DNA from 2 places in the Paenibacillus sp. FSL R5-0914 genome. Region 1 is predicted to be linked to the other one. Evidence: a T-box and tRNA genes for the amino acid it is inferred to sense, from the RefSeq annotation. Region 1 holds a T-box; the other holds one or more tRNA genes.
What was found. The T-box of region 1 lies ahead of MKX60_RS09790 (arginine--tRNA ligase). A T-box ahead of a tRNA ligase gene usually reads a tRNA of that ligase, here a tRNA-Arg.
Positions count from the first base shown of each region.

Region 2: it encodes a tRNA-Arg, which carries the amino acid that the T-box ahead of MKX60_RS09790 (arginine--tRNA ligase) is inferred to sense. The anticodon was not compared.

Region 1 covers NZ_JBBORH010000001.1:2,221,006-2,236,976, reverse strand. Annotated here, with positions in the region: gene MKX60_RS09810 (DEAD/DEAH box helicase) at 1-194, shown strand, start outside; gene MKX60_RS09805 (exosporium glycoprotein BclB-related protein) at 290-1,981, opposite strand; gene MKX60_RS09800 (beta strand repeat-containing protein) at 2,363-5,161, opposite strand; gene MKX60_RS09795 (hypothetical protein) at 5,176-5,535, opposite strand; T-box leader at 5,816-6,032, shown strand; gene MKX60_RS09790 (arginine--tRNA ligase) at 6,073-7,938, shown strand; gene MKX60_RS09785 (GH36-type glycosyl hydrolase domain-containing protein) at 7,993-11,337, opposite strand; gene MKX60_RS09780 (glycoside hydrolase family 3 N-terminal domain-containing protein) at 11,385-13,553, opposite strand; gene MKX60_RS09775 (alpha/beta hydrolase) at 13,598-14,347, opposite strand; gene MKX60_RS09770 (LacI family DNA-binding transcriptional regulator) at 14,465-15,484, opposite strand; gene MKX60_RS09765 (serine hydrolase domain-containing protein) at 15,888-15,971, shown strand, end outside.
Region 2 covers NZ_JBBORH010000001.1:2,340,710-2,356,680, forward strand. Annotated here, with positions in the region: gene MKX60_RS10240 (LysM peptidoglycan-binding domain-containing protein) at 1-1,254, shown strand, start outside; rRNA gene MKX60_RS10245 (16S ribosomal RNA) at 1,700-3,256, shown strand; rRNA gene MKX60_RS10250 (23S ribosomal RNA) at 3,487-6,417, shown strand; gene MKX60_RS10255 (AAA family ATPase) at 6,510-7,049, shown strand; tRNA gene MKX60_RS10260 (tRNA-Glu) at 7,132-7,206, shown strand; tRNA gene MKX60_RS10265 (tRNA-Val) at 7,295-7,370, shown strand; tRNA gene MKX60_RS10270 (tRNA-Met) at 7,414-7,490, shown strand; tRNA gene MKX60_RS10275 (tRNA-Asp) at 7,517-7,594, shown strand; tRNA gene MKX60_RS10280 (tRNA-Lys) at 7,610-7,682, shown strand; tRNA gene MKX60_RS10285 (tRNA-Gly) at 7,719-7,793, shown strand; tRNA gene MKX60_RS10290 (tRNA-Arg) at 7,804-7,880, shown strand; tRNA gene MKX60_RS10295 (tRNA-Leu) at 7,900-7,978, shown strand; tRNA gene MKX60_RS10300 (tRNA-Lys) at 8,059-8,131, shown strand; gene MKX60_RS10305 (aldo/keto reductase) at 8,251-9,171, opposite strand; gene fabV (enoyl-ACP reductase FabV) at 9,389-10,579, opposite strand; gene MKX60_RS10315 (aldo/keto reductase) at 10,844-11,779, opposite strand; gene MKX60_RS10320 (ornithine cyclodeaminase family protein) at 11,964-12,938, shown strand; gene MKX60_RS10325 (dipeptidase) at 12,953-14,113, shown strand; gene MKX60_RS10330 (CocE/NonD family hydrolase) at 14,125-15,971, shown strand, end outside.

The DNA.
Region 1 (15,971 bases):
CAGATCGGGCTCACCGAATCGGACAGAAAAAAGTAGTGCAAGTGATCAGACTCGTAACCCAAGGCACTGTGGAGGACAAGATGTATGAGCTACAACAGAAGAAAAGGAACTTAATCGATGAAGTGATCCAGCCAGGTCAGGAAGGGTTATCTACCCTTACAGAACAAGACATCCGAGAAATTCTGATGATCTAGGTGTAATGATGTTTGGAGAAAAATAGGGATATCCTTCAGCCAAATGGCTTTTGGGATATCCCTTTTTCTGTAGTAAATACGTCATCATCATCAGATTATGCGATTGTAACTCCTGCACTAGCGTATCCAGCAATGGTTGTCGCAACGTCGACTCCGGCCGTTACTGTTGAAGTGAAGACCAACAGCAACCGCTCTCCAGTGGTTACAGGAATGCTCAAGCCTGTAGTAATACCACTGCTAATTGTGCCAAGTGAAAGGACACCTGTAAATGGAGGATTTAATGTGACTACAGCACCAGGGACTGCAATAAAGGTATTGTTAGGGGTAGAAGAACTGTATAATTGAGCAGTGATTGTTACTGTAGAACCTAATAAACTAAGCGCTGCTGTTGTGCTGAAATAGGCCGCCAAAGAGGTAATTGTTCCGGTGCGTGGAACTGAGAATGCAAAGTTCAGCAAGGTTCCAGCCGCTCCGGTGAGATCTATCGTACCGCCAGCAGCACTAATATTCGTCGCACTACTTCCGAATCCTACGATACTTGAAGTATTCAGCAAGCCTCCTAATACAGTTGTCATAGCTACAGGAAGACCAGAAGCATAAGGAATGATTGCACCTGAACCAGTAGGTCCCGTTGCTCCGGTTGTTCCTGTCACTCCAGTCGCTCCAGTTGCGCCAGCACTTCCTGTTGCTCCGGTCACTCCTGCACTTCCTGTTGCTCCAGTTACACCTGCGCTTCCTGTCGCTCCAGTAACACCTGCGCTTCCTGTCGCTCCAGTTACACCTGCGCTTCCTGTCGCTCCTGTTGCACCTGCGCTTCCTGTCGCTCCAGTTACACCTGCGCTTCCTGTCGCTCCTGTTGCACCTGCGCTTCCTGTCGCTCCTGTTACACCTGCGCTTCCTGTTGCTCCAGTTACACCTGCGCTTCCTGTCGCTCCTGTTACACCTGCGCTTCCCGCTGCTCCGGTAACTCCTGCGCTTCCTGTCGCTCCTGTTGCACCTGCACTTCCTGTCGCTCCTGTTGCACCTGCACTTCCCGTTGCTCCTGTTGCACCTGCACTTCCCGTTGCTCCTGTTGCACCTGCGCTTCCCGTTGCTCCGGTAACTCCTGCGCTTCCTGTCGCTCCTGTTGCACCTGCGCTTCCTGTCGCTCCTGTTGCACCTGCACTTCCTGTTGCTCCAGTTACACCTGCGCTTCCTGTCGCTCCTGTTACACCTGCGCTTCCTGTTGCTCCAGTTACACCTGCGCTTCCTGTCGCTCCTGTTACACCTGCGCTTCCTGTTGCTCCTGTTGCACCTGCACTTCCCGTTGCTCCTGTTGCACCTGCGCTTCCCGTTGCTCCGGTAACTCCAGCGCTTCCTGCTGCTCCGGTCGCACCTGTACTTCCTGTCGCTCCGGTATCTCCGGTGGCTCCAGTGGCTCCTGAATAACCTATATTTTCACCATACAATTCAGAGTAGACAAGCCGATGAGCAGTCACTAATTGACCTGTGCTGCTTTTTCCCCAAACTGAGACTTGAATTGGATCGTCTATCAAAGCTGGTGTTGTAAATGAAAATTCGAATGAATCAAAATTTGCATAATAATCATTTGTTAGTACTTCATTAGGTCCCACAGTATGAAGTTCACTAACATATAGTGTTCTTGTACCGTTCATATAATATCCTTCGACTTGAATCAACGACGCAGTGACATCACTCTGATTAACAAGTTTAATAGTAACAAGCTGAGTGGGTCTTTCACCGCTTACCAGATTGTTTTCTATAGGTCCAGTAGATAAATAACTCAAGTTATCAACTCCTTTTATTTTTAAATAGATTGCCTGCAAAAAATTCTAAATAGTAGCGTTACTATAATCATTCCTCCGATCTACTCTAAATTCGCTAACAATGAGCCTATTATATTTTTCAGTTGGAAATTTTCAGCTCTTAATAGTAATATTCTTTTCTCTTTTTAATGTGTGGACATCTATCAAAAGCTACTACTATACATATTGAGTGCTATTGGAAAAATCTATAAATCTATCAATATTCAATAGATTGTAAATCTTAGGAGCATTATTCCGTTCTGCCCAAAACTTGTCCCGTTAACAAAATAGAGGATAGCTCAGGAAGCCATCCTAACGGCTACTGAGCATCCTCTATTTTTACAATCAAACTCAGAGATAAATTTACGTCAATTCATGAACAGACCAAACTATACCCGAAGTATTGGCACCGCCCAGATTCAAAGGAACCGTCAAGCCATTAGAAACATAGAACAAACCAATAACATCACCTGCTGTTAGTGCAAATTCTCCAACCAGCGTTACAGTCCCACTTCCCAAAATAGCTCTCAAATCTAGAATAAGCGCAACATTCACATCCAACACAGGGAATAATCCACTTACCAGATTTGTTGAAGTAGGAGAAGTTCTCTGAACTACGAAAGCTGGATTAACCCCACTACCAAGACTAATTGAGATTGAGGCAGTTGTGGAATAGTTAATGGTCGCTTCAATAGAATATCTACCCGTTGTCGGAACTGTGTAATTTCCCGAAACGGGGTTAAAGGAAGGATCAGAATAGAAAGGAGAAGCCACAGACCATCCAGTCAGTTGGGAAGAAGTAGAAACTGACAAAGCTGATAGGAACGCTGAGAATCCCTCAGCTTGAATATTCGGCCCTGTTGCTCCAGTCACACCAGTTATTCCTGTTACTCCCGTTACACCAGTCGCTCCGGTTGCTCCAGTTACTCCAGTTGCCCCTGTTGCTCCAGTTACACCTGCCGCTCCCGTTGCTCCAGTCACACCTGCCGCTCCTGTTGCTCCTGTCACTCCAGCTGCCCCTGTTGCTCCAGTCACTCCGTCCGCTCCCGTTGCTCCAGTCGCTCCAGCTGCCCCTGTTGCTCCAGTCACTCCGTCGGCTCCCGTTGCTCCAGTCACACCTACCGCTCCTGTTGCTCCAGTCGCTCCAGCTGCCCCTGTTGCTCCAGTCACTCCAGCTGCTCCAGTTGCTCCAGTCACCCCGTCGGCTCCTGTTGCACCAGTCACTCCAGCTACCCCTGTTGCTCCAGTCACACCTGCCGCTCCTGTTGCTCCAGTCACCCCGTCGGCTCCCGTTGCTCCAGTCGCTCCAACTGCTCCCGTTGCTCCGGTCAATCCATCGGCTCCTGTTGCTCCGGTCACTCCAGCCGCTCCCGTTGCTCCAGTCACACCTGCCGCTCCTGTTGCTCCAGTTACACCTGCCGCTCCCGTCGCTCCAGTCACCCCGTCGGCTCCTGTTGCACCAGTCGCTCCAACTGCTCCGGTTGCCCCAGTCACTCCAGCTGCCCCTGTTGCTCCAGTCACTCCATCGGCTCCGGTTGCCCCAGTCACTCCAGCTGCCCCTGTTGCTCCAGTCACTCCATCGGCTCCCGTTGCCCCTGTTGCTCCAGTCACTCCGTCGGCTCCCGTTGCTCCGGTCACTCCAGCCGCTCCCGTTGCTCCAGTCACACCTGCCGCTCCTGTTGCTCCAGTTACACCTGCCGCTCCCGTCGCTCCAGTCACCCCGTCGGCTCCTGTTGCACCAGTTACACCTGCCGCTCCCGTCGCTCCAGTCACCCCGTCGGCTCCTGTTGCACCAGTCGCTCCAACTGCTCCGGTTGCCCCAGTCACTCCAGCTGCCGCTGTTGCTCCAGTGGCTCCATCCGCTCCCGTTGCTCCTGTTACACCTGCCGCTCCTGTTGCTCCAGTCACTCCATCGGCTCCTGTTGCTCCAGTCGCTCCGTCTGCCCCTGTTGCTCCAGTTCCTCCAGCTGCTCCAGTTGCCCCAGTGGCTCCATCGGCTCCCGTTGCTCCTGTCACTCCGTCGGCTCCCGTTGCTCCTGTCACTCCATCGGCTCCCGTTGCTCCTGTCACTCCATCGGCTCCCGTTGCTCCGGTCACTCCCGTTGCTCCTGTCGCTCCAGTTACACCAGCCGCTCCCGTTGCCCCAGTGGCTCCATCGGCTCCCGTTGCTCCTGTCACTCCATCTGCTCCCGTTGCTCCTGTCGCTCCATCGGCTCCCGTTGCTCCTGTCACTCCATCGGCTCCCGTTGCTCCGGTCACTCCATCGGCTCCCGTTGCCCCAGTGGCTCCATCGGCTCCCGTTGCTCCTGTCACTCCATCGGCTCCCGTTGCTCCGGTCACTCCGTCGGCTCCTGTTGCTCCGGTCACTCCATCGGTTCCCGTTGCTCCAGTCGCTCCATCGGTTCCCGTTGCTCCAGTCGCTCCATCTGCCCCGGTTGCACCAGTCACTCCATCGGCTCCCGTCGCTCCATTCACCCCATCGGCTCCCGTTGCTCCAGTCGCTCCGTCTGCCCCTGTTGCTCCAGTCGCTCCATCTGCTCCCGTTGCTCCTGTCGCTCCTCCGGCTGCCCCTGTTGCGCCAGTCACTCCGGCTGCGCCTGTTGCACCAGTCACTCCGTCGGCTCCAGTTGCTCCTGTCGCTCCAGTCGCCCCGTCTGCTCCGGCTGCCCCTGTCGCACCAGTCACTCCGTCGGCTCCAGTTGCTCCATCCGCACCCGTTGCCCCTGTCGCTCCATCTGCTCCATCCGCACCTGTTGCCCCTGTCGCTCCATCTGCTCCATCCGCACCTGTAGCACCAGTTGTCCCTACCGTTGCTCCAAGTAATTCAGCATGGACAAGTCGGTGAGCAGTCACAATTTGACCTACACTATTTTTTCCCCAGACTGAAATTTGAATAGGATCATCTACCAGGCTTAAAGTCGTAAAAATAAATTCAAACGCATCAAAATCCGCATAATAGTCCTTTGTTACAACTTGATCAGGCATAACGTTAACAAGCTCACTAACATATAAAGTTCTTGTCCCATTCATATAATATCCTTGGACGAGAACCGTAGAAGAAATAACGTCGCTTCGGTTATCGATTTTGATCGTAACATGTTGAGTAGGTCGTATACCTCCCACCATGGTATTATCTATCGGCCCAGTAGATAAATAGCTCAATTCTCAACACTCCTTTAGATTATTCCTACATGTTTTTCCCACGCTACTATACGATGAGGTTCTACTAATTCCCCTGAAGCCTGTTTTCCCCAGACCGAGATCCCTACCTCTGCTTCAACAACTTCTAATGTCGTAAACTCAAATTCAAATGCATCTAAATCTGCAAAATAGTTCCTAGTTAGAACTTGGTTAGGTGCGAGATTAATCATTTCATTCACATACATCGATCTTGACCCATTTAGCAAAAATCCCTGAATAACAAGATTATATGGATTAAGAGAATCACGATTAACTACTTTTACTGTTACGATTTGTGTCTGTCTGACCCCTAGAATTGGACTATTATCTATAGGTCCGGTTGAGAATAAAGCCATCTTTATTCACTCCTCTCTTCTGCTGCAGTTTGAAAAATAAAAAAACTATAAAACTAGTAACATGGTTCATAATTAATAGCTCTATATAGTAATATTCTGTATTTAAAGTTAATGTGTGGACATTTATGCAAAGGAATTGCCACTCAAAAAAAGACAACCTTCTATTCTTTGAATTTGTAATCTACTAATCGGACAATCTTAAACTCAAGCATTTTCTACGTTTTCTAACTAACACCCTATTGCTTTTTTCGAAATATTCGTTATACTGATAAAAATTATTCAAGCATCGATGAGCGGGAGAGTAGTTAACGTGTTCTAGTCCTCAGCGAGCCGGGTAAGTGCAAGCCGGTACAGATCACCTAATGAAGCGCACCCGTGAGATGGACTTCTGAACCTAAGTAGGAAGTCCCGGCTAAAGACCGTTATCCTGTAAGGTGGCTAAACATCTGTTTAGCAACGAGAGTGGTACCGCGAGCGCTAAAGCCCTCGTCTCTTTTGAGACGAGGGCTTTTTTGTATTTTCAAAGGAGGGTATAAAATGTTAAGTCAAATCATCAAAAACAGCATTGAACAAAGTGTAAAAAAAGTATTCCACACCTTAGAAATTGCCTACCCAAAAGATGTTGCAATTCTGATCGAACAGCCAGCTAATCTAGAGCATGGTGATTATTCCTGCAATATTGCTATGCAGCTAGCCAAACTCCTGCGTAAATCCCCTCTCGTCATAGCAGAGTTAGTAAAAGCAGAAATCAAATTACAAGAGAGTTACACGGGTCTTTTACAAAAAGTCGAAGTAGCTGCTCCTGGATTTATTAATTTGTATATGAATTGGCAGGTGTGGGCTAAACATTCCTTTGATCTGCCTAACAGCACAAGGGAAAAGGTCATCATCGAGCACACTTCAATCAATCCAAATAAAGCTGCTCATGTAGGTCATCTGAGAAATGCCTGCATCGGCGATGCGCTGGTCAGAATCATGAAAAGAACCGGACATAACGTAGAGGTCCATAACTATGTGGATGATCTGGGCAACCAGCTGGCAGATACAGTCGTTGGTTTATTAAATGTACCTTTAGAAGGGGAACATCAACGTTTCGGTGATTATTGCTGGGATCTATATGCCAAAGTGAACAAAGAATATGCACGGAATCCAGAGATCACTCACAAGCGCACGGATATGCTGCATGCCCTTGAACAGGGTGATGGTAATGAGGCGTGGCTGGGCAACTTAGTCGCTGAACGTATTGTGAGAGAACATGTAGCGGAAATGAAGCGTTTTGGTATTCACTATGACCTGCTGGTGTGGGAGAGCAATATTTTAAAAGAGGGATTCTGGACAGCCGCATCTGAGCTATTGAAGCAAACGGCAGTTTTTGTACAGGAGACTGAAGGCAAACTTGCGGGCTGCTGGGTGCTAAAGCAAGGGACAGAGGTTAGCAGTGGAGCGGATTCAGAGGATCATCAGATGGATAAGGTGCTTGTGCGTTCGAATGGGATTTTGACGTACACAGCCAAAGACATTGCTTATCATCTCTGGAAATTCGGTCTACTATCCAAAGATTTCACCTACAGTGAATTCTCGTCTGGTTTATGGACCACAGGATTAACTGGAACCCATGAGCCTTATGGACATGCCGACCGTGTTATTAACGTGATCGATTATAGACAGGAATATCCGCAACAAATGGTTAAGCAGGCTTTAGGAGCACTAGGATATAACGAGCAGGCTGAGAAGCTCCATCATGTAAGTTATGGCGTTGTTTCTCTTAGTCCGGCCTCTGCTGCTGAGCTGGGGATAGATGTTTCAGAAGGGAAATCTTCTTATGCCATGTCCGGGCGCCAAGGAATCGGCGTTAAGGTGAGCGATTTAGTAATGCTTATGGAACAGAACATAGAACATTCGCGCTCCGATAAAGAGGGTCTTTCCAGCCATATCATTGCAGCTGCTGCTATTCGTTATTATCTGCTGCGGTTTAACCTGGGAACGGAAATCGTGTTTGATTTCAAACAGGCTACCGAAATATCCGGTAATACCGGGGTTTATCTGATGTACACCTATGCCCGTGCCAGCAGTGTTTTGAGCAAATCTACAATCCCATTCAGCACAGATGCCTCAAAGCTTCAATTTCCACTCGAAATGGAAAAGGCAGAGCTCGCTTTGCTGAGACAGCTTAGCGTCTGGCAAGAGACATTGTATGCTGCCAGCATAGAGTTAACACCGAATATACTCTGCACGTACGCGCATACCTTAGCCACACTTTTCAATAACTTCTATTCTATATGTCCGATTTTAAAAGGTGAGGAGGCTACCATCGCGTTCCGCCTCTGGCTTACTTCGAGATTTAAGGATACTTTAGGGGATGTACTTGAAGTGCTTGGGTTACCGACACCGAGCCGAATGTAGTACAAAAAGGGCAATCTCCACGCTTATCGCGGAGATTGCCCTTCTTTTATTATCTTACTTATAGATGTCTATCACATTTCCAGCTTCTACGCAGAGACGATCAAAGTCCTCACGTTTGATACGGATACCACCACTACGGTAGCGATTAAGCGTACCTTCGGCTTGCACTTCTGTACCGTTAACAGTAATCCGACTGTTATCAGAGCCCGTAAGGTGATAAATAAAGTCTACCTTAGTGCCTGCATATTCAAAGCTAAAGCGCATTCCGTCCAGCGACTCCGGCAGAATTGGATCGACGATTAAATCTCCACCTTCCGTACGGATCCCCAGTGCATTCGAGATCAACTGGTTCATGTAGATCCCAGGACCGCTTGAATAGATTCTCCAGCCACCTTTAACCGCTACGTCACCATTACGCAGTTTATCGAAATTCTCCTGTGCCTCGTAACGGGTGTTAAATTTACCATCCGAGCTACTGAAATAAGAGTTAGCCTGACGTAGTTCAGCGTTTGGCACCACGTCGCGGATTCCGATCGGATTGATCGCCGCTAGGCCATTCCAGACCTGATCGGTTTTCCCTAGCTTAGCCATAGCTTCTACATAACGGATGTGTGCATGTACATATTGAAGTCCAATTTCCCGACCAAAGTTAGAAGCTTGCTCCGCACGTTTGAAATGGGTGCTTACGCCGCCAACATATTGAGCTGGACGGTTCATCAAACGAACGCCATCTGGACAGAACAGTTTATCTTGGATTACTTCATAGTGGGCTTCGGCTTGTTCTGGTGTAAGCAGCTCACTGATCATACTGCGCGTCATTGGCAGCAGACGGTATTGGATCCCTGTTTCCGTATCACTTGGATGTACCATAAGCTTCACTTGCTCTGGGTCCTCCATATACAAGAAGCCTGGAATTACCTCAGATTGAAGCATATGTGTGTTGAAATCCTCACGGATTCCCTCCACCATCGCTTTCAGCTCTTCCGAACCTGCTGGATCAACTTTATGAAGCACTTCTGAGAACTGATTCAATGTCTGATAGGTAAGCGCCACTGTCCAGCTGCTAACCATGTACTGCTTCAGCTGTGGATTAGCCGGTTGGAGTGTATCATCCCAGTCTCCATCACCGTAAGAAGACAAATGCGTGTCATGCAGGAAGTGATTCTTAATATAAGCAACTTCCTTCCGTGCATGATCCAGCAGCGTCGCTTTTTCCTCTGTAAAATCAAAGCTATGCTTACGAGTATAAGGCACAGTCGCTTGCAAAATACTGTAGTCTTGCGTTACCGCCAAATAGTCTCCAAGCACTTTGAGTGGCCATACAATAATATCTCCATGGCTCTCCTCTTGCTGAATCTTCGTATATTTATCAAACATGAACCACTGTGGCCAGTTACCATCATCTTCATATTGATGAGCATACAGGGTCAGCAATATTTCACGAACCTGATCGTATTTTTGCGTAGCCATGAAGTATTCCACTGGTCCCTGACACACGTCACGGGTTCCCCAAGCAGCGCCGCCGTATTGTTCCAATCCGTGAGGGACTGAATAATGGACGAGCATATTATGTGTATACCACCAAGCTAGAGCATTTACCTTAAACAATTCACCTTCGGACCCATCACCTAACGTCAAGCGGAAGCCATTCATAACCCCGCTGTAGAACTCGCGGTATGCGGAAATCTCCTCTTCAGCTGTACGGCTGCTCGATTGAATCTCCTTACCATCCAGAAGACCTTGAATGTTCATTGTCCATTCACTGCTCTCCGACAGTTCCAGAATAGCTAGCGGCGCATCTGACTGGTCAGCATGAGAGACAAGTCTACCTTCATTTTGAAGAGTGAAATCCGCTCCCTGTACCTGGAATTTATATTGCAGATCAGGATATTCTCCTGCACTTAGTGCACTTCTATCAGCCGAGAAGGTTACGGTTCCCTCTTCTTGTTTGAATTGATATGGAAGCTCGTATTCGTTAACGTTCATAGTGATTTGATTAGTGACTAGATAGCGATAAGCTTTTCCACTTTCCGTACGCACATTCAGGAATATCTCCGGAGAATCTGCAGTAGTGTAGTTCGTAATAATAAAGCATTCGCCATCTGTTCTGTAATACCAACGGGCATAGTTGAAACCAACCTCGAACAATGAAGGCATGGTCAAGAGGCGATATTCGCCATTCCACTGTACATAGATTCTTTGTCCCGAAGCCTTTGGAATGTTAAGTGCATTTCTGGCATTGGTCATGAGCTTGTTGAAATTGGTATTTCCAATAACGATTTGTGAGTTAAATATTCCGTACATATAGGAAGTCGTAGTGATTACCTTATCGTTAAGTCGGGCATTATCCCCACTCATTAGAATATGACCATGAGGACGCTCTACCTTAAGTTCCTTCTCTTTCAATACAACATGCTCATAATTTTCCGTGAAGAAAGACAGAAGCTGGTCTCCCTCTTTTTCCTCTTGATAGCGAACCGGGAACAAGGCTTCGATCTCTTCGCTCGTCAGAGAATTTGCAGCTAGTGGTGCTCCCAGCTCTTTCGTCAAGAAAGAACGCTCGAGCGGTGCTTCAGCTTCTAAAGGCAACTCTTTTACCGTTTCCCAAGCCGCAGCAACATCCTTCGTGAATTCTAACGAGGTAATCGCTTCTGGATGATCTTGCTTGAACAATCCATAAAATACAAACTGGGCTTCCCCACTCAGCTTCACCCGCTCCGATTGCAGCGCAGTATAAGCGAATTCATATTGATAGATTTCATTACTTAATTGCTCACGGCTCAGGCTTTCTGGTTGATTGGTCTCTTTATAAGACAATCCAAAGAATTGGAAACCATCTGTTGAGAAGCTTGCTGCCTTAGTGATTGCACCCTGTTGTAGGTATGGAAATTTGCCACCTTGCGGTTGATTCTGTCTGGAACATACTACATATCCCTTTGACTGATCCTCGAATACGGCGTGGTCAATATACTGTGACAGATAGGCTTCATTACTGCGAACAGCACCGATATCGGCAATACCCACATCTTGTCCGTACACGAGATCCACATCTGCATCTTGCCCTTTAAGCTTCACGTCCCAGAACCAAGCGCCTTGAGCCGTCGGAGTAAAAATAACCTGATACTCGATATTTTCCGCAGTACCTTCCCAAACCAAGCGGTTCCCAGCCTTACGTACAGTGCTTGAGGAATGAATGCCCAGCAAAGGAACAGCTTGAATGCTTCCATTACTATGAATGCGTAAGTATAGGTTCGATAAGGAGCCATCCACGATATTAGGCAACAATTGATTGATCATTGTCCGTTCATGGAGAACTTGGAACAAGTCCCCGCTGTTTGTAAAAGTGAATGATAAGTCTCCAGCGTTTAAATGGATGTTAGAATTCATATTAGTAGTCATATTCTTGCACTCCTCTATTACGACAGCCTGTGTCGTATATATTCTACTTAAGCTAATGTTAAGCGAAAATCGCGTTCTTTAACCTCTTGGCTATTTGGACCCACAAACAATTTGAATTGTCCCGGATCACTGCTAAAGCTTAAGTCGCTATGATAGTAACGAAGCTGTTCTTCTGTAAGCGTAAAGCTCACTTCCTGGCTTTCTCCCGGGGAGAGGCTGATCTTAGCAAAATCTTTCAGTTCCTTCATTGGTCTAACAACTTCTCCTGAAATGTCTCGGATATAGAGCTGCACTACCTCTTCACCTTGTACATTGCCTGTATTAGTCACCGTAACAGTTACTTTAATAGGCTGATCCTTCGTCATTATTTCACCGGAAAGGATCGGTTCACTGTAGCTAAATGTCGTATAACTAAGACCAAAGCCAAATGGTAGGAACGGCTCATTAGGAATGTCCAAATATTGTGAGACATAACGCTTGTCCGCACCCGGTGCATGTAGAGGACGTCCAGTGTTGAAATGATTGTAATAGACCGGAATTTGCCCAACAGATACAGGGAAAGACATCGTTAATCTTCCTGACGGATTCTCGTCACCATACAGTAGACTGGTAATCGCCGCACCGCCCTCGCTTCCTGGGAACCAGGCTTCCAGAATAGCATCCGCGTTCTCGATCACACCACTAAGATCCAGTGGGCGTCCGTTAAACAACACCACAACAACAGGCTTACCCAGCGTCTTCATACGTTGCAAAAGCTCACGCTGCGCTTCCGGCAAGCGGATATCTGAACGACTTCCAGCTTCTCCGCTCATATCCGAATGTTCTCCAAGCGCCAGCACAATCACATCGGCTTCCAGCGCTGCCGCTTTCGCCTCCAGCCATTGCTCTTCTGTAAAGCTCTCAATCCCGGAGCCTTCTGCAACGGTAACCTTACCAGCAGCTGCACGAGCTTCAAAAGCTGGAGCAAGACGGCTAGCTTCTTCTGTTGAACCCAACCAGGACCATGGTCCAAGAATATCTCCGTTATTAGCAAACGGTCCGATTAGCGCAATCCGCTGCTCAGTCGCAAGCGGCAGAACCTGATCATTCTTCAGTAGAACGCAGGATTTAACCGCTAATTCTCTCGCTGCTGTCCGGTGAGCATCACAGAAAATTACCTCGCGCTCTTTCTCTATATCTGCCCCACGTAACGGATTCTCAAACAAGCCCAGTCTTTGCTTCAATTTCAAAATACGAAGTACGGCTTCATCAATGATACTTTCATCCACTTGCCCGTCAGCTACAAGAGCTGGCAATTGGTGCACATAACACTCTGTCATCATCTCAATATCCACGCTAGCTTTGATAGCTTTAAGTGCTGCTTCAGCCTCATCCTCGGCGACACCATGCGGGATCAGTTCCTTCACCGCGCCCCAATCGGAGATCAACACGCCGTCAAAGCCCCATTCCTCACGCAGTAGCTGACGAAGCAGCTTAACGTTTCCGCTTATTGGAATCCCATCAATCGTGTTGAACGAAGTCATAACCATTTCTGCACCCTCATCCAGTGCTGCACGATAGGCTGGCAGATAATATTCCCGTAGCTGACGTTCTGATAAATCGACCGTATTATAATCCCGTCCGCCTTCGGATAGACCATAGGCTGCAAAGTGCTTAACGCAAGCCGCCAGACGACTTACATCACCCGTCAAGTCATTTCCCTGAAACCCGCGTACAAATGCACGGGCAAACCTACCATTCAAATAAGGATCTTCGCCGGTAGACTCCATCACTCTTCCCCAACGCGGGTCCCGAACAAGGTCCGCCATAGGTGCAAAAGTAACGTGTACACCAGATACTGCCGCTTCTTTAGCAGCAATCTCAGCGCTTAGCTCCGCCCGTTCCATATCCCAAGAGCAACCAATCGCCAGTGGCACCGGAAAAATCGTCTTAAAGCCATGCACGATATCCGCCATCATCAGCAGTGGAATACCCAATCTATTTTTACGTAAATGAGCTTCTTGGACGGCAATGACTTGCTCTGCGCCCGAAAGTCCAAGTACTGAACCACTGTTCTCAATCATGTGATCCGTAATCCCCATGGATGCCATAGGGCCAGTGATTTGCCCTCCTTCTTCCGCTCCTTCATAGAAATTAGCAGCTAGCTGCTGCAATTGTGCTATTTTCTCTTCAAGCGTCATCTGGTTCAACAGGGACGTCAGTTGCTGGTCTTTCATCTCAAATCCTCCATAATATCTCTTTCTGCAATTGCTCATTGCTCTTAGTTGTACAAGAAATCAAAAGTTGTCTTCAGATGTTCCTCCCAGAATCTCCATTCATGTGTTCCCGGAGTCTCAACATATTGAAATGTATAGGGACTCGCTTGCATATGAGAAGCAAATTCCCGGTTCATCTCCACAAATGGATCTTCCGAGCCACAGCAGGTCAAAATTGAAGGCAGCTTACGTTTATCGTCGACCAATTTAGCCGCTAAAGCATACAGATCTTGATCCGGCTTAACTTGTAAGCGTTTTCCGAAAGTGCCTGCCATCTCCCTCGCCATATCCGAAGACATTTGCGGGTCTTTCAATCTTTTCTGAATATCTGTAACGCCTGATAAGGAAACTACTTTGCTGTAACGCTCAGGATAGGTAAGTGCACATTTTAGTGCCCCATATCCGCCCATCGATAGTCCGGCAACATACGTCTTTTGCGGATCATCATCCAGCCTCATCATTCGGCCACAAAGCTCAGGAAGCTCTTGCGTAACATAGTGGAAGTAATCCAGTCCGTACTCCATATCTGTATAATAGCTTCTTCCTACCTGAGGCATTATGACTGTACAGCCATACTTGTTAGCATACTGCTCAATGGTGGTCAGCCTGTACCATGTGCTAGCATTGTCGCCAGCACCATGTAACAGATAGAGCGTTCCTCCGGTGGTATTGCCCGAATCAACGGGGGAGATGATACTGATGGACGTTGTCATTCTTAAGGTAGGAGAACCAGTCTCAACGGTTAGAAGTGCCATATGTCATCTCCTTACGGAACCTTTTTTAAAATATAAGAAATTATATGCTTACGCTATAAATTATCCTTCTATTTCTCGCTCAAACGCTTACCGTCCTTATAAGGACGCCAAAGGCGTTTATGCTTGTTTATTAATCTTCTTACAAGATCCCCGCTTTACCAAAACAGACTCGAATACCACATGTTTGTTCTCCGATTGTCCCGAAATCAGGTCAAACAGAATTTCAACACTGGCTTTCGCCATATCCACCCCAGGTTGGCTAATCGTATCCAGCGATGGGTGATAGTATTCTGCCATCTCTATACCGTCAAATCCGATGATCGAAATATCATTTGGAATCGATAGACCCAAAGACAATAAAGCCTTGGCAGCTCCGATAGCGATGGTATCTGATGCGGCAAATACAGCGGTGATATCTTTTTTCTTATTAAGCAGTCTTTTCGTAGCCGTGAAACCAGAACTTGGACTGTATTCACAATCCTCTACCAAGGAAGCATCATACTCAATCCCATGATCCTCAAGCGCCTTAATATAACCCATAAGACGACGGTTTCCGGTAGTATGCTGAACCAAAGGAAATCTGGCCAAAAAGCAAATGTTCCGGTGTCCGAGTGAAATTAGATAGCTCACAGCTTTATAAGACTCTTGCATATCATCAATGATCACACTGGAGAATACGGCAGGATCAACATCCTTCGTAGTCGTGATGGTAGTCAAAACGAATGGGATCGGCAATTGTTTGAATTTTTCTTCAGAATGGTCATATGTACCACCCATAAAGATTACCCCGTATAAATTCTTTTCCTTCACAAGCTGAAGAGCAGCATTGATCTCATCCACTCCATCTTCAACATGCTGGATCAGAAGCGGGCAGCCGCGCAGATTCACTTGACGCTCTACTTCTTTGATCATGTCTGCAAAAAACGGATTTGCAATCCCCTTAACCATAAGCGCTATCGTATTAGAACGCGTTTTTTTCAGATTGCTTGCATTTCCATTTGGAATGTAATTATGCTCTCTTACAACAGCCATTACTTTAGCTCTGGTTGCATCACTTACGACACCGGAGTTATTAATTACCCTGGAGACCGTGGCGATACCAACGCCTGATAGCCTTGCAATATCCTTGATATTCATAATTCCCCCTGTTTCACCCCTATAATGAGCTCCCCATGCACCTGATATAATCAGCTTAGTGGAAACGCATAAAATGATGGGAAACGTTTCCCATGACATCATTTTGACTGTTTTCGGATCTAAATCGCTTAATACGTTCATTATGGACAGATATTTTTTAGAAGTCAACCTATGATTTTTGACTAAAAATGATTCGCATCTCAAATTCGTTTTAAATTTTAATTGTTTCGATGTTAAATAGTAGTCTTTCTGCTTGCATTGACTTTAAAATAAGAATAGAATAGCATCGATTTAGCTATTTAATATCTAGTCAGAGGAAACGTTTCCACATCATTTTCAATGATTTCGACTACCAAACTTCCTAATCCCAGCTTGAAATCTAAGAAAGAGAGGGCTACATTTTATGTTAAACATGACTCGCTTCGAAGCCCAGATCCGCGAACGTGGATTGAATGTGTTCAATGTTCTTGTGCTTAAAAATGGAACG
Region 2 (15,971 bases), 120 kb from region 1:
AAATCATCGCCAAATATCTCGCCTTTGTACAATTCTGCACCACACCCATCGATGAACATTGCCCCTATTAATACTCAAAATGCTGCACCTAATCCTGCGCCGAATATGCAGATGGAAGTTGCTCCTGTGCAAGAAATTGAAATGCAGAGCCTATTTGTTCAGATTACAGTTCCAAATCAAGAGCCTGTAGCTCATCATGAGGCAGCAAAAGCTGAGATGAAGCCAATGGCTTGCAAAGAGGAAAAGGCAGATGCTTGTGACAACATGGGATATCCAGGCCTAGGAGGAAATCCTTATCTCTATGATTCTTATCAAAATAGCCCTAATATGAACATGAATTGGGCACCAAGTTATGTTCAACCGGCGTCATATGGACCCGAATGCATGTCTCCATACTACTTTTCAGAAAATATGTATTCACCTAACATGAGTCCAGAACAATGGAATCCGAATGCTGCGCCTAATGTGAGTCCAGAACAATGGAATCCAAACGCTTGGCCTAATATGAGTCCGGAACAATGGAATCCGAATGTTGCGTCTAACGTGAGTCCAGAACAATGGAATCCGAATGCTGCGTCTAATGTGAGTCCAGAACAATGGAATCCGAATGCTTGGCCTAATATGAGTCCGGAACAATGGAATCCGAATGCTGCGCCTAACGTGAGTCCAGAACAATGGAATCCAAATGCTGCACCTAACAATATGGAGGCTAATGTTTCAGGGATGAACCCGATGTATGGGATGTCATCGAACCTTCCTTGGCCAACTACTTGTGGGTGTGGGGGAATGCATGTTCAACCCTATTCATATGAAATGCCCGTATATAATACCTATCCTGCATATGGAAACCCAAATACATTCTCTGCTTATGGAGCGGGAACACCTAATCAGGGAATAGTTCCAGCATCTCCTCTTGGAGCTTTTGGCGGGCCGATAATGTCGAGTATTCCGTCTAATCCGCAGTATCCAGGTATTGGTAATTATTCGCAGCATAATCGGGTTCCGGAAATCCAAGATCCTGAAACGTTTGTACAGGACACTCCCGAAGTTGCTAGAACAGTGAGTGAGGAATCTACTTCTGGCGCTTCTCTCAAGAGCAAGGGAACTGCAACGAAGGAAACGGCATCAAAAGCAAAGACCTCGAGTCAAAACAGCAGTAAGAAAAACAAAACAGCTGTGAAGTCTCAACGTTCAAATGCTGGTGGTCGTACAGAGAGCTCAAAGAAACGCAGAAATCCGTGGATTTCTAATTAATACAGTTCTAAACTAACATCCAATCTCTATTTAACGTGTAGGTTCTGATTATTAGAATCTGCACGTTTTTTATGAGAAGATGGGAACGAGAAGTAGGACTGAGGCGAAAGTACTTATTTATGTTTTTTGAATTTAGGGGTTGTTTTTAAAGTGGGTTATATGTTACATTATAAATCCAGTCGCAAAGAGGAGATATAAACTTTCGGTTGGTGAATGTTAATCCGGATGAAATTACAAAAGACTTTGAAAAAAAAGTGTTGCATTTCATCGGAAAACATGATATATTATAAAAGTTGCTGCTGAGACATTAAACGGCGCCAACGAGAACTTGATCTTTGAAAACTGAACAACGAGTGAGTAGGGAATCACGAAAGTGAAATCCAAAATTAGAGAATTAATTTTCTCGTCAGATGTTTCAAAATGAGCATATCGCTCTTTTCAATACTAATTGGAGAGTTTGATCCTGGCTCAGGACGAACGCTGGCGGCGTGCCTAATACATGCAAGTCGAGCGGAGTTATTTTGAAAGCTTGCTTTCAAAATAACTTAGCGGCGGACGGGTGAGTAACACGTAGGCAACCTGCCCCTTAGACTGGGATAACTACCGGAAACGGTAGCTAATACCGGATAATTTCTTTTTTCTCCTGAAGAAAGAATGAAAGACGGAGCAATCTGTCACTGAGGGATGGGCCTGCGGCGCATTAGCTAGTTGGTGGGGTAACGGCCCACCAAGGCGACGATGCGTAGCCGACCTGAGAGGGTGAACGGCCACACTGGGACTGAGACACGGCCCAGACTCCTACGGGAGGCAGCAGTAGGGAATCTTCCGCAATGGACGAAAGTCTGACGGAGCAACGCCGCGTGAGTGATGAAGGTTTTCGGATCGTAAAGCTCTGTTGCCAGGGAAGAACGTCCGGTAGAGTAACTGCTATCGGAGTGACGGTACCTGAGAAGAAAGCCCCGGCTAACTACGTGCCAGCAGCCGCGGTAATACGTAGGGGGCAAGCGTTGTCCGGAATTATTGGGCGTAAAGCGCGCGCAGGCGGTCATTTAAGTCTGGTGTTTAAACCTTGGGCTCAACCTGAGGTCGCACTGGAAACTGGGTGACTTGAGTACAGAAGAGGAAAGTGGAATTCCACGTGTAGCGGTGAAATGCGTAGATATGTGGAGGAACACCAGTGGCGAAGGCGACTTTCTGGGCTGTAACTGACGCTGAGGCGCGAAAGCGTGGGGAGCAAACAGGATTAGATACCCTGGTAGTCCACGCCGTAAACGATGAGTGCTGGTGTTAGGGGTTTCGATACCCTTGGTGCCGAAGTTAACACAGTAAGCACTCCGCCTGGGGAGTACGGTCGCAAGACTGAAACTCAAAGGAATTGACGGGGACCCGCACAAGCAGTGGAGTATGTGGTTTAATTCGAAGCAACGCGAAGAACCTTACCAGGTCTTGACATCCCTCTGAATCCACTAGAGATAGTGGCGGCCTTCGGGACAGAGGAGACAGGTGGTGCATGGTTGTCGTCAGCTCGTGTCGTGAGATGTTGGGTTAAGTCCCGCAACGAGCGCAACCCTTAACTTTAGTTGCCAGCAAGTAATGTTGGGCACTCTAGAGTGACTGCCGGTGACAAACCGGAGGAAGGTGGGGATGACGTCAAATCATCATGCCCCTTATGACCTGGGCTACACACGTACTACAATGGCCGGTACAACGGGAAGCGAAACCGCGAGGTGAAGCCAATCCCATCAAAGCCGGTCTCAGTTCGGATTGCAGGCTGCAACTCGCCTGCATGAAGTCGGAATTGCTAGTAATCGCGGATCAGCATGCCGCGGTGAATACGTTCCCGGGTCTTGTACACACCGCCCGTCACACCACGAGAGTTTACAACACCCGAAGTCGGTGGGGTAACCCGCAAGGGAGCCAGCCGCCGAAGGTGGGGTAGATGATTGGGGTGAAGTCGTAACAAGGTAGCCGTATCGGAAGGTGCGGCTGGATCACCTCCTTTCTATGGAGAATCGTCTTCTGCAATGAAGACATTCAAATCGGAAGTTAAACTTCCAAAACAACTCACTCGTTGCTCAGTTTTGAGAGTTTAAGCTCTCAGTAAGACTTGATCCTTGAAAACTGGATACCGAAACGAATTTGCGTTTTAGAACATCTTTTAGCAACTTGTGTAAACAAGTAAATGTTATTAGTGGAAGAGATTTTCAATTGTGCGAACAAGCGAAAAATCAAGGTTAAGCTAATAAGAGCACACGGAGGATGCCTAGGCGCCAGGAGCCGACGAAGGACGTGGCGAACAACGAAACTGCCTCGGGGAGCTGTAAGCAAGCTTTGATCCGGGGGTGTCCGAATGGGGAAACCCAGCTGTGGTAATTCGCAGTTACTCATCTCTGAACACATAGGAGATGTAGAGGCAGACCAGGGGAACTGAAACATCTAAGTACCCTGAGGAAGAGAAAACAATAGTGATTCCGTCAGTAGCGGCGAGCGAACGCGGAACAGCCTAAACCTAAGAGCTTGCTCTTAGGGGTTGTGGGACGTCTCACATGGAGTTACAAAGGAATATGGTAGGTGAAGAGGTCTGGAAAGGCCCGCGATAGAGGTAAAAGCCCTGTAACCTAAACTGTGTTCTCTCCGAGACGGATCCCGAGTAGTGCGGGGCACGTGAAACCCCGTATGAATCCAGCAGGACCATCTGCTAAGGCTAAATACTACCTGGCGACCGATAGTGAAACAGTACCGTGAGGGAAAGGTGAAAAGCACCCCGGAAGGGGAGTGAAATAGAACCTGAAACCGTGTGCTTACAAAAAGTCAGAGCCCTATTTATGGGTGATGGCGTGCCTTTTGTAGAATGAACCGGCGAGTTACGTTTAACATGCAAGGTTAAGTCGAGAAGACGGAGCCGCAGCGAAAGCGAGTCTGAATAGGGCGATTTAGTATGTGGACGTAGACCCGAAACCGTGTGATCTACCCCTGTCCAGGGTGAAGGTGCGGTAACACGCACTGGAGGCCCGAACCCACGCATGTTGAAAAATGCGGGGATGAGGTGGGGGTAGCGGAGAAATTCCAATCGAACTCGGAGATAGCTGGTTCTCCCCGAAATAGCTTTAGGGCTAGCCTCGGTATAAGAGTAGTGGAGGTAGAGCACTGATTGGGTGCGGGGTCCGCAAGGATTACCAAGCTCAGTCAAACTCCGAATGCCATATACTTATTGCCGGGAGTCAGACAGTGAGTGCTAAGATCCATTGTCAAAAGGGAAACAGCCCAGACCATCAGCTAAGGTCCCCAAGTGTGTGTTAAGTGGGAAAGGATGTGGAGTTGCACAGACAACCAGGATGTTGGCTTAGAAGCAGCCACCATTGAAAGAGTGCGTAATAGCTCACTGGTCGAGTGACTCTGCGCCGAAAATGTAACGGGGCTAAACACACCACCGAAGCTATGGCTAGATACGTATGTATCTGGGGTAGGGGAGCGTTGTATGTGGGTTGAAGGTGTACCGTAAGGAGCGCTGGACAGCATACAAGTGAGAATGCCGGTATGAGTAACGAAAAGATCAGTGAGAATCTGATCCGCCGAAAGCCCAAGGTTTCCTGAGGAAGGCTCGTCCGCTCAGGGTAAGTCGGGACCTAAGGCGAGGCCGAAAGGCGTAGTCGAAGGACAACAGTTTGAAATTACTGTACCACCGTAATCCGCTATGAGCGATGGGGTGACGCAGGAGGGTAGTGACGCGGACTGATGGATATGTCCGTCTAAGCAGTGAGGCTGATGTGTAGGCAAATCCGCACATCGTTAAGGCTGGGCTGTGATGGGGAGCGAAAATTACAGTAGCGAAGGTCATGATCTCACACTGCCAAGAAAAGCCTCTAGCCAGGAGAAGGTGCCCGTACCGCAAACCGACACAGGTAGGCGAGAAGAGAATTCTAAGGCGCGCGGAAGAACTCTCGTTAAGGAACTCGGCAAAATGACCCCGTAACTTCGGGAGAAGGGGTGCCCCGGTAGTGTGAATAGCACGAGGGGGCCGCAGTGAAAAGGCCCAAGCGACTGTTTAGCAAAAACACAGGTCTGTGCGAAGCCGCAAGGCGAAGTATACGGGCTGACGCCTGCCCGGTGCTGGAAGGTTAAGGGGAGTGGTTAGGGGTAACCCGAAGCTATGAACCGAAGCCCCAGTAAACGGCGGCCGTAACTATAACGGTCCTAAGGTAGCGAAATTCCTTGTCAGGTAAATTCTGACCCGCACGAATGGCGTAACGACTTGGGCGCTGTCTCAACGAGAGATCCGGTGAAATTTTAATACCTGTGAAGATGCAGGTTACCCGCGACAAGACGGAAAGACCCCATGGAGCTTTACTGCAGCTTGATATTGAATTTGGGTACGATCTGTACAGGATAGGTGGGAGCCGTAGAAATCGGAGCGCAAGCTTCGGTGGAGGCGCCGTTGGGATACCACCCTGATCGTATCTAGGTTCTAACCTAGTACCCTAATCGGGTACGGGGACCGTGTCAGGCGGGCAGTTTGACTGGGGCGGTCGCCTCCTAAAGAGTAACGGAGGCGTTCCAAGGTTCCCTCAGAATGGTTGGAAATCATTCGAAGAGTGCAAAGGCATAAGGGAGCTTGACTGCGAGACCTACAAGTCGAGCAGGGACGAAAGTCGGACTTAGTGATCCGGTGGTACCGCATGGAAGGGCCATCGCTCAACGGATAAAAGCTACCCTGGGGATAACAGGCTTATCTCCCCCAAGAGTCCACATCGACGGGGAGGTTTGGCACCTCGATGTCGGCTCATCGCATCCTGGGGCTGAAGTAGGTCCCAAGGGTTGGGCTGTTCGCCCATTAAAGCGGTACGCGAGCTGGGTTCAGAACGTCGTGAGACAGTTCGGTCCCTATCTGTCGTGGGCGCAGGAAATTTGAGAGGAGCTGTCCTTAGTACGAGAGGACCGGGATGGACGTACCGCTGGTGCACCAGTTGTTTCCGCCAGAAGCATGGCTGGGTAGCTACGTACGGACGGGATAAGCGCTGAAAGCATCTAAGCGTGAAGCCCCCTCAAGATGAGATTTCCCAATTAGTAAGACCCCTTGAAGACGACGAGGTAGATAGGTTGGAGGTGGAAGTGCAGTAATGCATGGAGCTGACCAATACTAATCGGTCGCAGTGGTCTTTTTGTTGTGCCTTGTAGAGTGAATTTGCTTGTAAGGGTTTTTATGATAAAGTGGTTTAATAGAGTCACTAATAGATTATTCATGGGGGATAAAGATCTTGATTATATGGATCAATGGAGCTTTTGGTGCAGGGAAGACAGAAACTGCATATGAATTACATCGCAGACTTCCTGATTCTTTTGTATACGATCCAGAGAATGTAGGGTATTACATAAGAGCAAACATTCCCGATGTGATGACAAAAAGTGACTTTCAGGACTATTATCTTTGGCGTGAAATTAACCATTCCATGTTAAAATACATAGCTAGCGAATATAGGGGAACGATTATCGTACCTATGACCATAGTCAACCCAGAATATTGGATGGACATTGCTGGTAATCTAATAAATGAGGGATTAGAGGTTCATCATTTTACTTTGTGTGCCTCACGAGAGACGCTGCTCAAGAGATTGGGTGGTAGAGGTGAAGGGAATGACTCGTGGGCCGTTCAACAGATCGACAGATGCCTCACAGGGCTTAATAAGGACGTATTTAAAGACCATTTAGACACAAATAACCTGACTACTCTAGGAGTCGTAAAGATGATAGCTAGTAAGCTTGATATCACTTTAACGCCTATTATAGAAGAAAAGTGAAAATATATTAATTTAGGTATTGCTATACTTCGAAATACATGATATAATATTTTTTGTTGTCAAAACATTTTGTTTTCAATAAGGCCCGTTGGTCAAGGGGTTAAGACACCTCCCTTTCACGGAGGTAACATGGGTTCGAATCCCATACGGGTCACCAATTTCTTTAAAACGTAATTGTTCTTCTGAAATAAAATGTTGCATTACAGGTTGGAATGTGTTATGATAATTGAGTTGCTTCTTTACATGGAGGCTTAGCTCAGCTGGGAGAGCATCTGCCTTACAAGCAGAGGGTCGGGGGTTCGATCCCCTCAGCCTCCACCATGAAGCTTTCTTATGGTAATGAATAGCTAAATATTTTTAATGACGCGGGGTGGAGCAGCCCGGTAGCTCGTCGGGCTCATAACCCGAAGGCCGCAGGTTCAAATCCTGCCCCCGCAACCAATTTTCATCAAGCAATTATATCTTTTGGAACCGTGGTGTAGTTGGCCTAACATGCCTGCCTGTCACGCAGGAGATCGCGAGTTCGAATCTCGTCGGTTCCGCCATTTTTCTTGCTTCATGAGCCATTAGCTCAGTTGGTAGAGCACCTGACTTTTAATCAGGGTGTCGAAGGTTCGAGTCCTTCATGGCTCACTTCTTAAGTGAGTCGGACACTAATACATACCGTGTGCGGACGTGGCTCAGCGGTAGAGCATCGCCTTGCCAAGGCGAGGGTCGCGGGTTCGATTCCCGTCGTCCGCTCCATATAAATTTTGCGCCCTTAGCTCAGCTGGATAGAGCGTTTGACTACGAATCAAAAGGCCGGGAGTTCGAATCTCTCAGGGCGCGCCATATTTTAACTTCATACTTTGCCGGCGTGGCGGAATGGCAGACGCGCTCGACTCAAAATCGAGAGGGAAACCGTGGAGGTTCGAGTCCTCTCGCCGGTATCAATTAGCAAGCGAAGCTCTTATGCGTTAAGCTAAGGGCTTTTGCTTTTCAAGTACAGTAAGGTAAAACATTATATTGTGGACTCTTAGCTCAGTTGGTAGAGCAGTAGACTCTTAATCTATTTGTCCAGGGTTCGAGCCCCTGAGAGTCCATCCTTAAAAGAAACGGCAGAGATGCCGTTTCTTTTTTTATAAGAGTTATACGGTTTCAATTATAGTCACAAAAAAAAGCCACAAAGTACGATATTAGCGTACTTCGTGGCTTTTGATATTTATGGAAGGATATTACCCGCAGCGCGGTAAATTTCATACCATTCTGGTCTGGTGAGTGTAATATCGGATGCTTTGGCAATATCCCGCAATCGCTGCGTATTGGTTGTACCTACAACAGGCTGCATATTTGCCGGATGTCTGAGAATCCAGGCAATGGCAATAGCGGTATTGGTAACCTCTTTTTCAGCTGCCAAACGGTTAATGACCTCGTTCAATTCAGGGAACTTGTCGTTGTCCAAGAATACACCTTCAAAAAAGCCATATTGGAAAGGCGACCATGGCTGAATGGTCATGTCATGAAGACGGCTGTACTCCAAAATCCCGCCATCATGAACAACCGAACCGGAGTTTGTCATATTCACATTAAAGCCGGTATCAATCATACCCGTAAACATAATGCTTAATTGCAGCTGGTTGAACAGCAGTGGTTGCTTTACATTTTTCTTCAGTAGCTCGATTTGTAACGGGTTCTGGTTGCTGACACCAAAATGCTTGACCAATCCCTTGTTCTCCAGAATGTCAAAAGCCTCAGCCACTTCTTCCGGCTCGAACAGCGTGTCAGGACGGTGAAGCAAGAGCACATCGATATAATCGGTCTTCAAGCGTTTTAGGCTACCCTCTACGGATTGTAGGATATGCTCTTTGGAAAAATCAAAATAGCCCTTGCGGATTCCGCATTTGGTTTGGATCAGCATTTTATCACGCATACCAGGATTGTTCTGAAGTACCCCTGCGAATACCTCTTCAGCTTTGCCGTCCGCATAAATGTCGGCATGATCAAAGAAGTCTATTCCGAGCTCCAACGCACTATGTACATGTGTATCAGCCTCTTTTGCAGATAAATCCGCAATCCGCATACAGCCAAGCGAAATTTGGGACACGTCAAGTACACCATTCGCTACACTAATTTTCTTAACCATGAGTGATTCACTCCTTAGAATGTAAGTTAGAACTTGCAGTATTCTATCAAACCATATCACAAAGTGGGAGGCTAAGCCAATATGCCCTACGACGTATAGGTAGGTTGTAAGTAAAGTACAAAAAAGAGGCTGCCACATCAGTAGAATTCACTACTTTTGCAGACAACCTCTTTTTTTATACATCCATAATTAATATATGGAAGTGCTCAGAATCATTTTAGTACATATTCGGAATGTCGACATTAGGATCAATATCTGCTTCGTAGTCTACGCCATCTGTTCTAAAGCCAAACAGATTGAAGAAATCTTGGCGGTAGCCTTCAAGATCTGCCAGCTCACCTGCATTATCAGTTGTCAGCTCGTCCCAACGTTTCATAACCTCTGTCTGAACGTCCTCACGCATTTCCCAGTCGTCAATGCGGATCAAGCAGCTTCCGTCCGCAGTAGCCTTGCCTTCACCGTATAGGTGCTCAGAGAACAAGCGATACATTTGTTCAATACAGTTCTCGTGCAGGCCTTTTTCCTTCATCACTTCATAAAGTGCAGAGATATATAGGGGCACTACAGGAATAGCTGAGCTGGACTGAGTTACGAGCGCCTTATTAACGGATACAAAGGCACGTCCGCCTTTTGATGAAAGAAGGTCATTCATTTGGATCGCAGTCTGTTCCAGATCGTGCTTGGCTTGGCCAATTGTTCCGTCCCGATAGATAGGGTGAGTGATTTCAGGCCCGATGTAGGAGTAAGCAACGGTAGTAGCACCATCTGCAAGGACATCAGCTGCTTGAAGCTGATCGATCCACATTCTCCAGTCTTCGCCGCCCATTACAGCGATGGTCTGACGTACTTCCTCTTCATTAGCAGGCTCAATGGTGGTCATGGATACTTCGCCTGTATGGAAGTTCAAGGTTTTATTCGAATAAGCTGTTCCCACTGGTTTAATAACGGAGGAGAAGGTTTCTCCTGTTACCGGATGGGTACGACGAGGTGAAGCGACACTATAAATAACTAAATCGATGGTGCCATATTCAGCTTTAATCAATGCAATGGTCTTCTCTTTAATCGCATCAGAGAAGGCATCGCCAACTATGCTGTGTGATTTAAGTCCAAGCTCTGCTGCTTGTTGTTCAAAGGCAGCGGAGTTGTACCAGCCTGCAGATGCGGTGCGCTGACCTTCCGCTGCCTTATCGAAGAACACACCAATGGTATTGGCGCCAGCACCAAAAGCAGCTGAAATTCTAGAAGCCAGTCCGTATCCGGTAGAGGCACCGATGACAAGTACATTCGCAGGTCCCTCAATTTTCTTTTGCGCTTTTACATATTCAATTTGTTGTTCTATTTGTTTGGCGCATCCCTCTGGATGGGCTGTTGTGCATATAAATCCGCGTGTTTTAGGTTGAATAATCATCAAGGAATTCCCCTTTGTATAAAAATTTAAGTCTACTGATACACAGAGAAAGTATAGCAAACAATATTTACTAATACAAAGAATTTAGGATATTCGATAAGAATCCGCTACCCTGTATTTTTGTTTGTTGGCTAGCTGCGCTATCGAGTCTTGATCATTTATTAAGGCTTGCGGACTCGAGTGACGCTATTCCTTAGAAAAGGGGCTGCCCCAGTAGCCATTTCATGACTTCAAGGACAACCCCCTTTACATTATAAGGCGCTATTACGCCTTAAAGATTGAATCAATCGCTTTGATCTCATCTGGTGTCAGCTGAACTTTCAGAGTCTGGAGATTCGATACGATCTGCTCCGGACGTTTAGCTCCGGGAATAAGTGCGTCGATGGAAGGTACGGTCAAATACCAGGCTAGCACCACATGTGCGACTTCAACACCTTTGGTATCGGCAATTTGGCGAACCTTGTCCACCTTCTCCAGGTTTTTGGCAAAGGTCGCTCCTTGAAACATTGGGTTGTTCTTTCTATTGTCGCTGAACGAATCGCCTTGCTTATACTTGCCGCCAAGAAGGCCGGACGCGAGTGGGAAGTAAGGAACGAAAGAAATGCCAAGCTCCTGCGTGTAAGGGAGCAGTTCTTTTTCTGCATCACGGTGCAGCAGGTTGTAATGGGATTGGAGAACATCCACATGCCCGTCCTTGTTGGCTTCTCTCAGCTGTTCAATGGAGAAGTTGGAGACCCCGATCGCTTTGATCTTTCCTTCATCCTTCAGCTTCTTAAGCTCGCCAACAGCTTCATCCTTAGGAGTGCTTTCATCAGGGAAATGAATATAGTAAAGATCGATATAATCGGTCTGGAGGCGTTTCAAGCTGTCTTCCACAGACTGTCTTAGAAAAGCTGGAGAGTTGTCGATCGTAACCTTATCGCCAGTAATCTTGTGAGCGCCCTTAGTAGCAATAACCACATTGTCACGGCCGCCTCTTTCTCTCAGCACTTCTCCAATAAGTTCCTCGGATCTACCTGGACCATAGATAAAGGCAGTATCAATGAAATTGATCCCATGGTCAAGAGCGTTGCGAACGATGTCTTTACCAGTCTCATCATTTAAGCCGGGAAATAAATTATGCCCACCAACAGCATTGGCACCCAGTCCGAGAGGGAGTACCTGCAAATTTGTTCTACCTAAAGTTATTTTACTAGACATAATCAATCGTCAGCTCCTTAAAATAGAATATGAACTATATTAAGTATAGCTAATAGCCCGTGGTAAGACAAATTGCTGATTTTCAGCTTTATACATGAATATTTAAAGCGTATAAGTTATGATATAAAGAATAATTTTGCGTTCCCACATTTGTTGCCACAATGAAGTAAAGGAGGTTTGTCTTATGCTAGTTATTAATCAAAATGAAGTGGCTGAGCTATTAGCAATGGAGTCTTGCATCACAGTGATGGAATCCGTTTTGAAGGACTTGTCCGCAGGACAAGCCATACAGAGCTTAAGACAAGTACTCCCGCTGCACCAAGGCAATCTGATTGGCTTAATGCCGGGCTTTTTGCAGAGTGAAGAAGTAGCAGGTGCCAAAATCATCAGTGTGTTTCCAAGCAACCATGGCTCAGGTTTACCTTCCCATCAAGGGCTTGTTACGTTATTCGATTCTTCTACCGGTGTTCTGAAAGCTGTAGTAGATGGACAGAAGATTACCGCAATTCGCACAGCGGCTGTTAGCGCAGTAGCCACTCGTTATCTGGCTAGAGAAGATGCAGAGGTGCTTGCCATTCTAGGTACCGGCGAGCAAGCCAAAAGCCATCTGGAAGCGATGCTACTGGTTCGATCGATTCGTGAGGTCAGAGTTTGGAGTAGAACACTTGCAAAGGCAAGAGATTTCCAAGCAGAAATGAGCCGTAAATATGGTGTGGACATCCTTGTGGCTGAGTTTATTCAAGAGGCAGTTAATCCAGCAGATATCATTTGTACCGTAACAGCATCCACAGAGCCTGTGCTCAAAGGGGAATGGCTGAAGCCTGGAGTACATATCAATGCGGTTGGAGCCTGTAGAGCAGCGGATCGTGAGCTGGATTCGGAGACCGTACGGTTAGCTAAGTTATATGTAGACCGATTGGAATCCGCGCATAATGAATCTGGGGATTATTTAATTCCGCTGAACGAAGGCGTGATTACTTCAGGCCATATTATCGGTGAAATCGGTGAACTGATCAGCGGGAATATTGAGGGCAGAGCTACAGCTGATGAGATCACTCTTTTTAAAGGACTAGGACTTGCAATAGAGGATTTAGCAGCAGCCAACTTCATTTATAATGAAGCTGTTAAATTACAAAAAGGCATTGAAATTGCATTCTAAGGAGCGACCACACGATGAGCACATATGAAGGTTTGTATGATTTCAAGTTGACGGAGCAAGACGAAGAACGGGCCGTACATTTGCATGAGCAGAACATTAATATTGATTTGCTATTTCAAGGTCCCTTATCTCCAAACGCAATTCCAGAGTCTGTGTCCGAAAAAATAAAAGAGCTGTGTGAGCCCTATAAAGATGAGCCAATGATATACAGCAGCATGCCAGCAAAAATGATCACAAAGCTATCGGCCAGCGGTGAGATCCCCGAGTATAAAAGTGAATGGTATAAATCGGGAATTACCGCGGGTAACCGGGAACTTCATTTAGAGTCCTTTGAAAGCATGATAAATAGCATGGCTGAAGTTCAGCTTCAGTTTGACTCCGCAGATTGGTTAGTTAAAGCTTTAACCGCAGAGGACATACGTGCAGCCAAGCGTAATGGCCATAAGGCGGGTATTATCACAGCGCAAGAAACGGATGGCCTAGGTACCAATCTGGACCTATTAGATGTGTTACATAATTTTGGCTTAAGAATTTTACAATTAACTTATAACAATCAGAATCAGGTCGGTGCAGGCTGTGCAGAACAGTCGAACGCTGGGATTACGAATTATGGAAAAAGATTCATTGAGCGTCTGAACAAGCTCGGGATCATTGTAGATACGGGACATTGCGGAAAACAGACCACGCTCGATGCTTGTCAGTATTCTAAGACTCCGGTCATTGCTTCACACACGGGTGTAGAGGCTATCTATCCACATATGCGCTGTAAAAGTGATGAAGAGATTATCGCGATAGCGAAGACGGGTGGAGTCATCGGTATTTTTGCTATGCCGTGGTTTGTTCATGAAGATCCTAACCATACGACCATTGATCATGTGCTGGATCATATCGAATATGTGATTCGGCTTGTAGGCGTGGATCATGTCGGGATTGGAACGGATTGGCCGATGAGCGATGTGCTCTGGTCATTGGTTTATTTTAAAGAACATATTGCACCTAAGCTAGGATTTGCCAAAGGAGACGGACCTTCTACTGAAACCGTTGCTGGGCTTGAAAAATATAGCTATTTTATCAACTTTACTAGAGGTTTAGTGGCTCGCGGTTATAAGGATGAGGATATTGCAAAGATTATGGGTGGCAACTGGCTGCGCGTGTTTGAAGAAATTTGGGGATAGGGGATAAATAGATGACAACATACTTGAACACAACTACATTTAACTTCTACTGTTCTGGCATTTATTCAGGGAAAATACATTTTACGGAACAACAAATTATGCTCGCTAAGGTTGATCCACGCAGACGAACACAAATGCAATACAATGCGCTGGATAGCCAGTTCAAGACCGTTCTTCCATTTCAAAAAATCCACGAACACATGGACGCTTACGCTAAAGCAGAATGGGTCAATGATGAGGTAGTTCTAAGTAATGGTGATCTTTATCAAAAGCATATTCAGTATCAGGCTGTATTGGATGGCCGTGAGCTTACTTCACAAGTATGGGCGCTACGAAAAGAGACGGCACTGGATATTGTGACCTTGGATGGTGAGATTATTGCCTTTCTTACGCCGAATCGGTATGGCATCGAGCTGATTGTTAAAGCAGGATATGAGACGCTGACGCCTCTGGTTGTTTATGATGATCCCCTTTTGTCCAAGCCAGAGTATGGTGTAAATGATTTGGGTACGGATCTGATTCCGATGCGTGATGGCGTGAGACTGGCTACGGATGTGTTTCTTCCTGAGGGCATTCAGCCGGGAACCAAGCTGCCGACGATTCTGGTGAGAACCTGCTATGACCGTAACGGGAAAAAAGAGATTTTTATGAGATGGGCTAACAAAGGTTATGCAGTGGTGTCACAGGACGTAAGAGGTCGGGCGGATTCGGAGGGGGAATTGATCCCTTTTTATAATGAACGGGATGATGGCTACGATACGATCGATTGGATTATCGCGCAGGATTGGTCAGATGGCAATGTTGGAATGTGGGGCGCGTCCTATCTCGGTTTTGTGGTTGTCTCGGCGGCGACCAGCGGGCACCCTAATTTGAAGGCTGTTGTGGATGAAGTGAATGTCGGCTCACCGTTTGTAGATACAGCGCGTAAGGGTGGAACGCTTTGCTCTTGGCCACTCTTGTCTTGGACGCTTGCACAATCTGTGGGTACCCGGACGGATTTTGATATTTTTGGGGGCATTACGGTGAACCCAGAAGCGGCCGTCGATGCGAGACCGATTAAGGAGATTCCACAGCAAATGATCGGTAAAGCATCCGGACCATGGGATCTATGGAGCCAGCATCCGGAGTATGATGATTTCTGGAGAAACTGTACCTTTACGGAACGCGGGGATCAAGTGCAGGTCCCTATGTATGTGATCTCAGGCTGGTATGATGGCGACAGCCCTGGCGTATCGGAGACTTGGAGAATGCTGACTGAACATGATGTGCCAAATCGTAAAATCCGTCTGGGTGCATGGGAGCATGGGCCAAACCGAGCCAGAGATTATGAGGGAGTAAGCTTCGGCAATGATGCAGTCGTCTATGATTATGATGTTTCTGTACTGCGCTGGTTCGACCGCTTCCTCAAAGGCATTCCGAACGGAATAGATCAGGAGCCTAGAGCCTCTTATTATGTCGTTGGTGAGAATCAGTGGAGAACGTCGGAGGATTGGACACCAGTTGAAGCTACAACTACGTCGTTTTATCTTTCCAGTGCTGGTCGGGCTAATTCAGGACAAGGAGATGGGAAGCTGCTCACAGCGCCAGAGGAACACTCTCCAGAAGATACTTATGTTTATAACCCAAATGATCCTATGAATGATAGCGGTGAGCGGGAGCCTGAAAATTTGCGGAAATATGAGCTGCGAAATGATATTCTTGTGTACACTAGTGAGGTGTTGACGGAAGAATTGACTATTGCTGGCGAATTGTCTGCTGTCATCTACGCCGCTAGCACAGGTAAGGATACGGATTGGGTAGTTACGCTTAGTGATGTGAATGAACATGGAGACTCTATCCGGTTATCTAACTATATTGT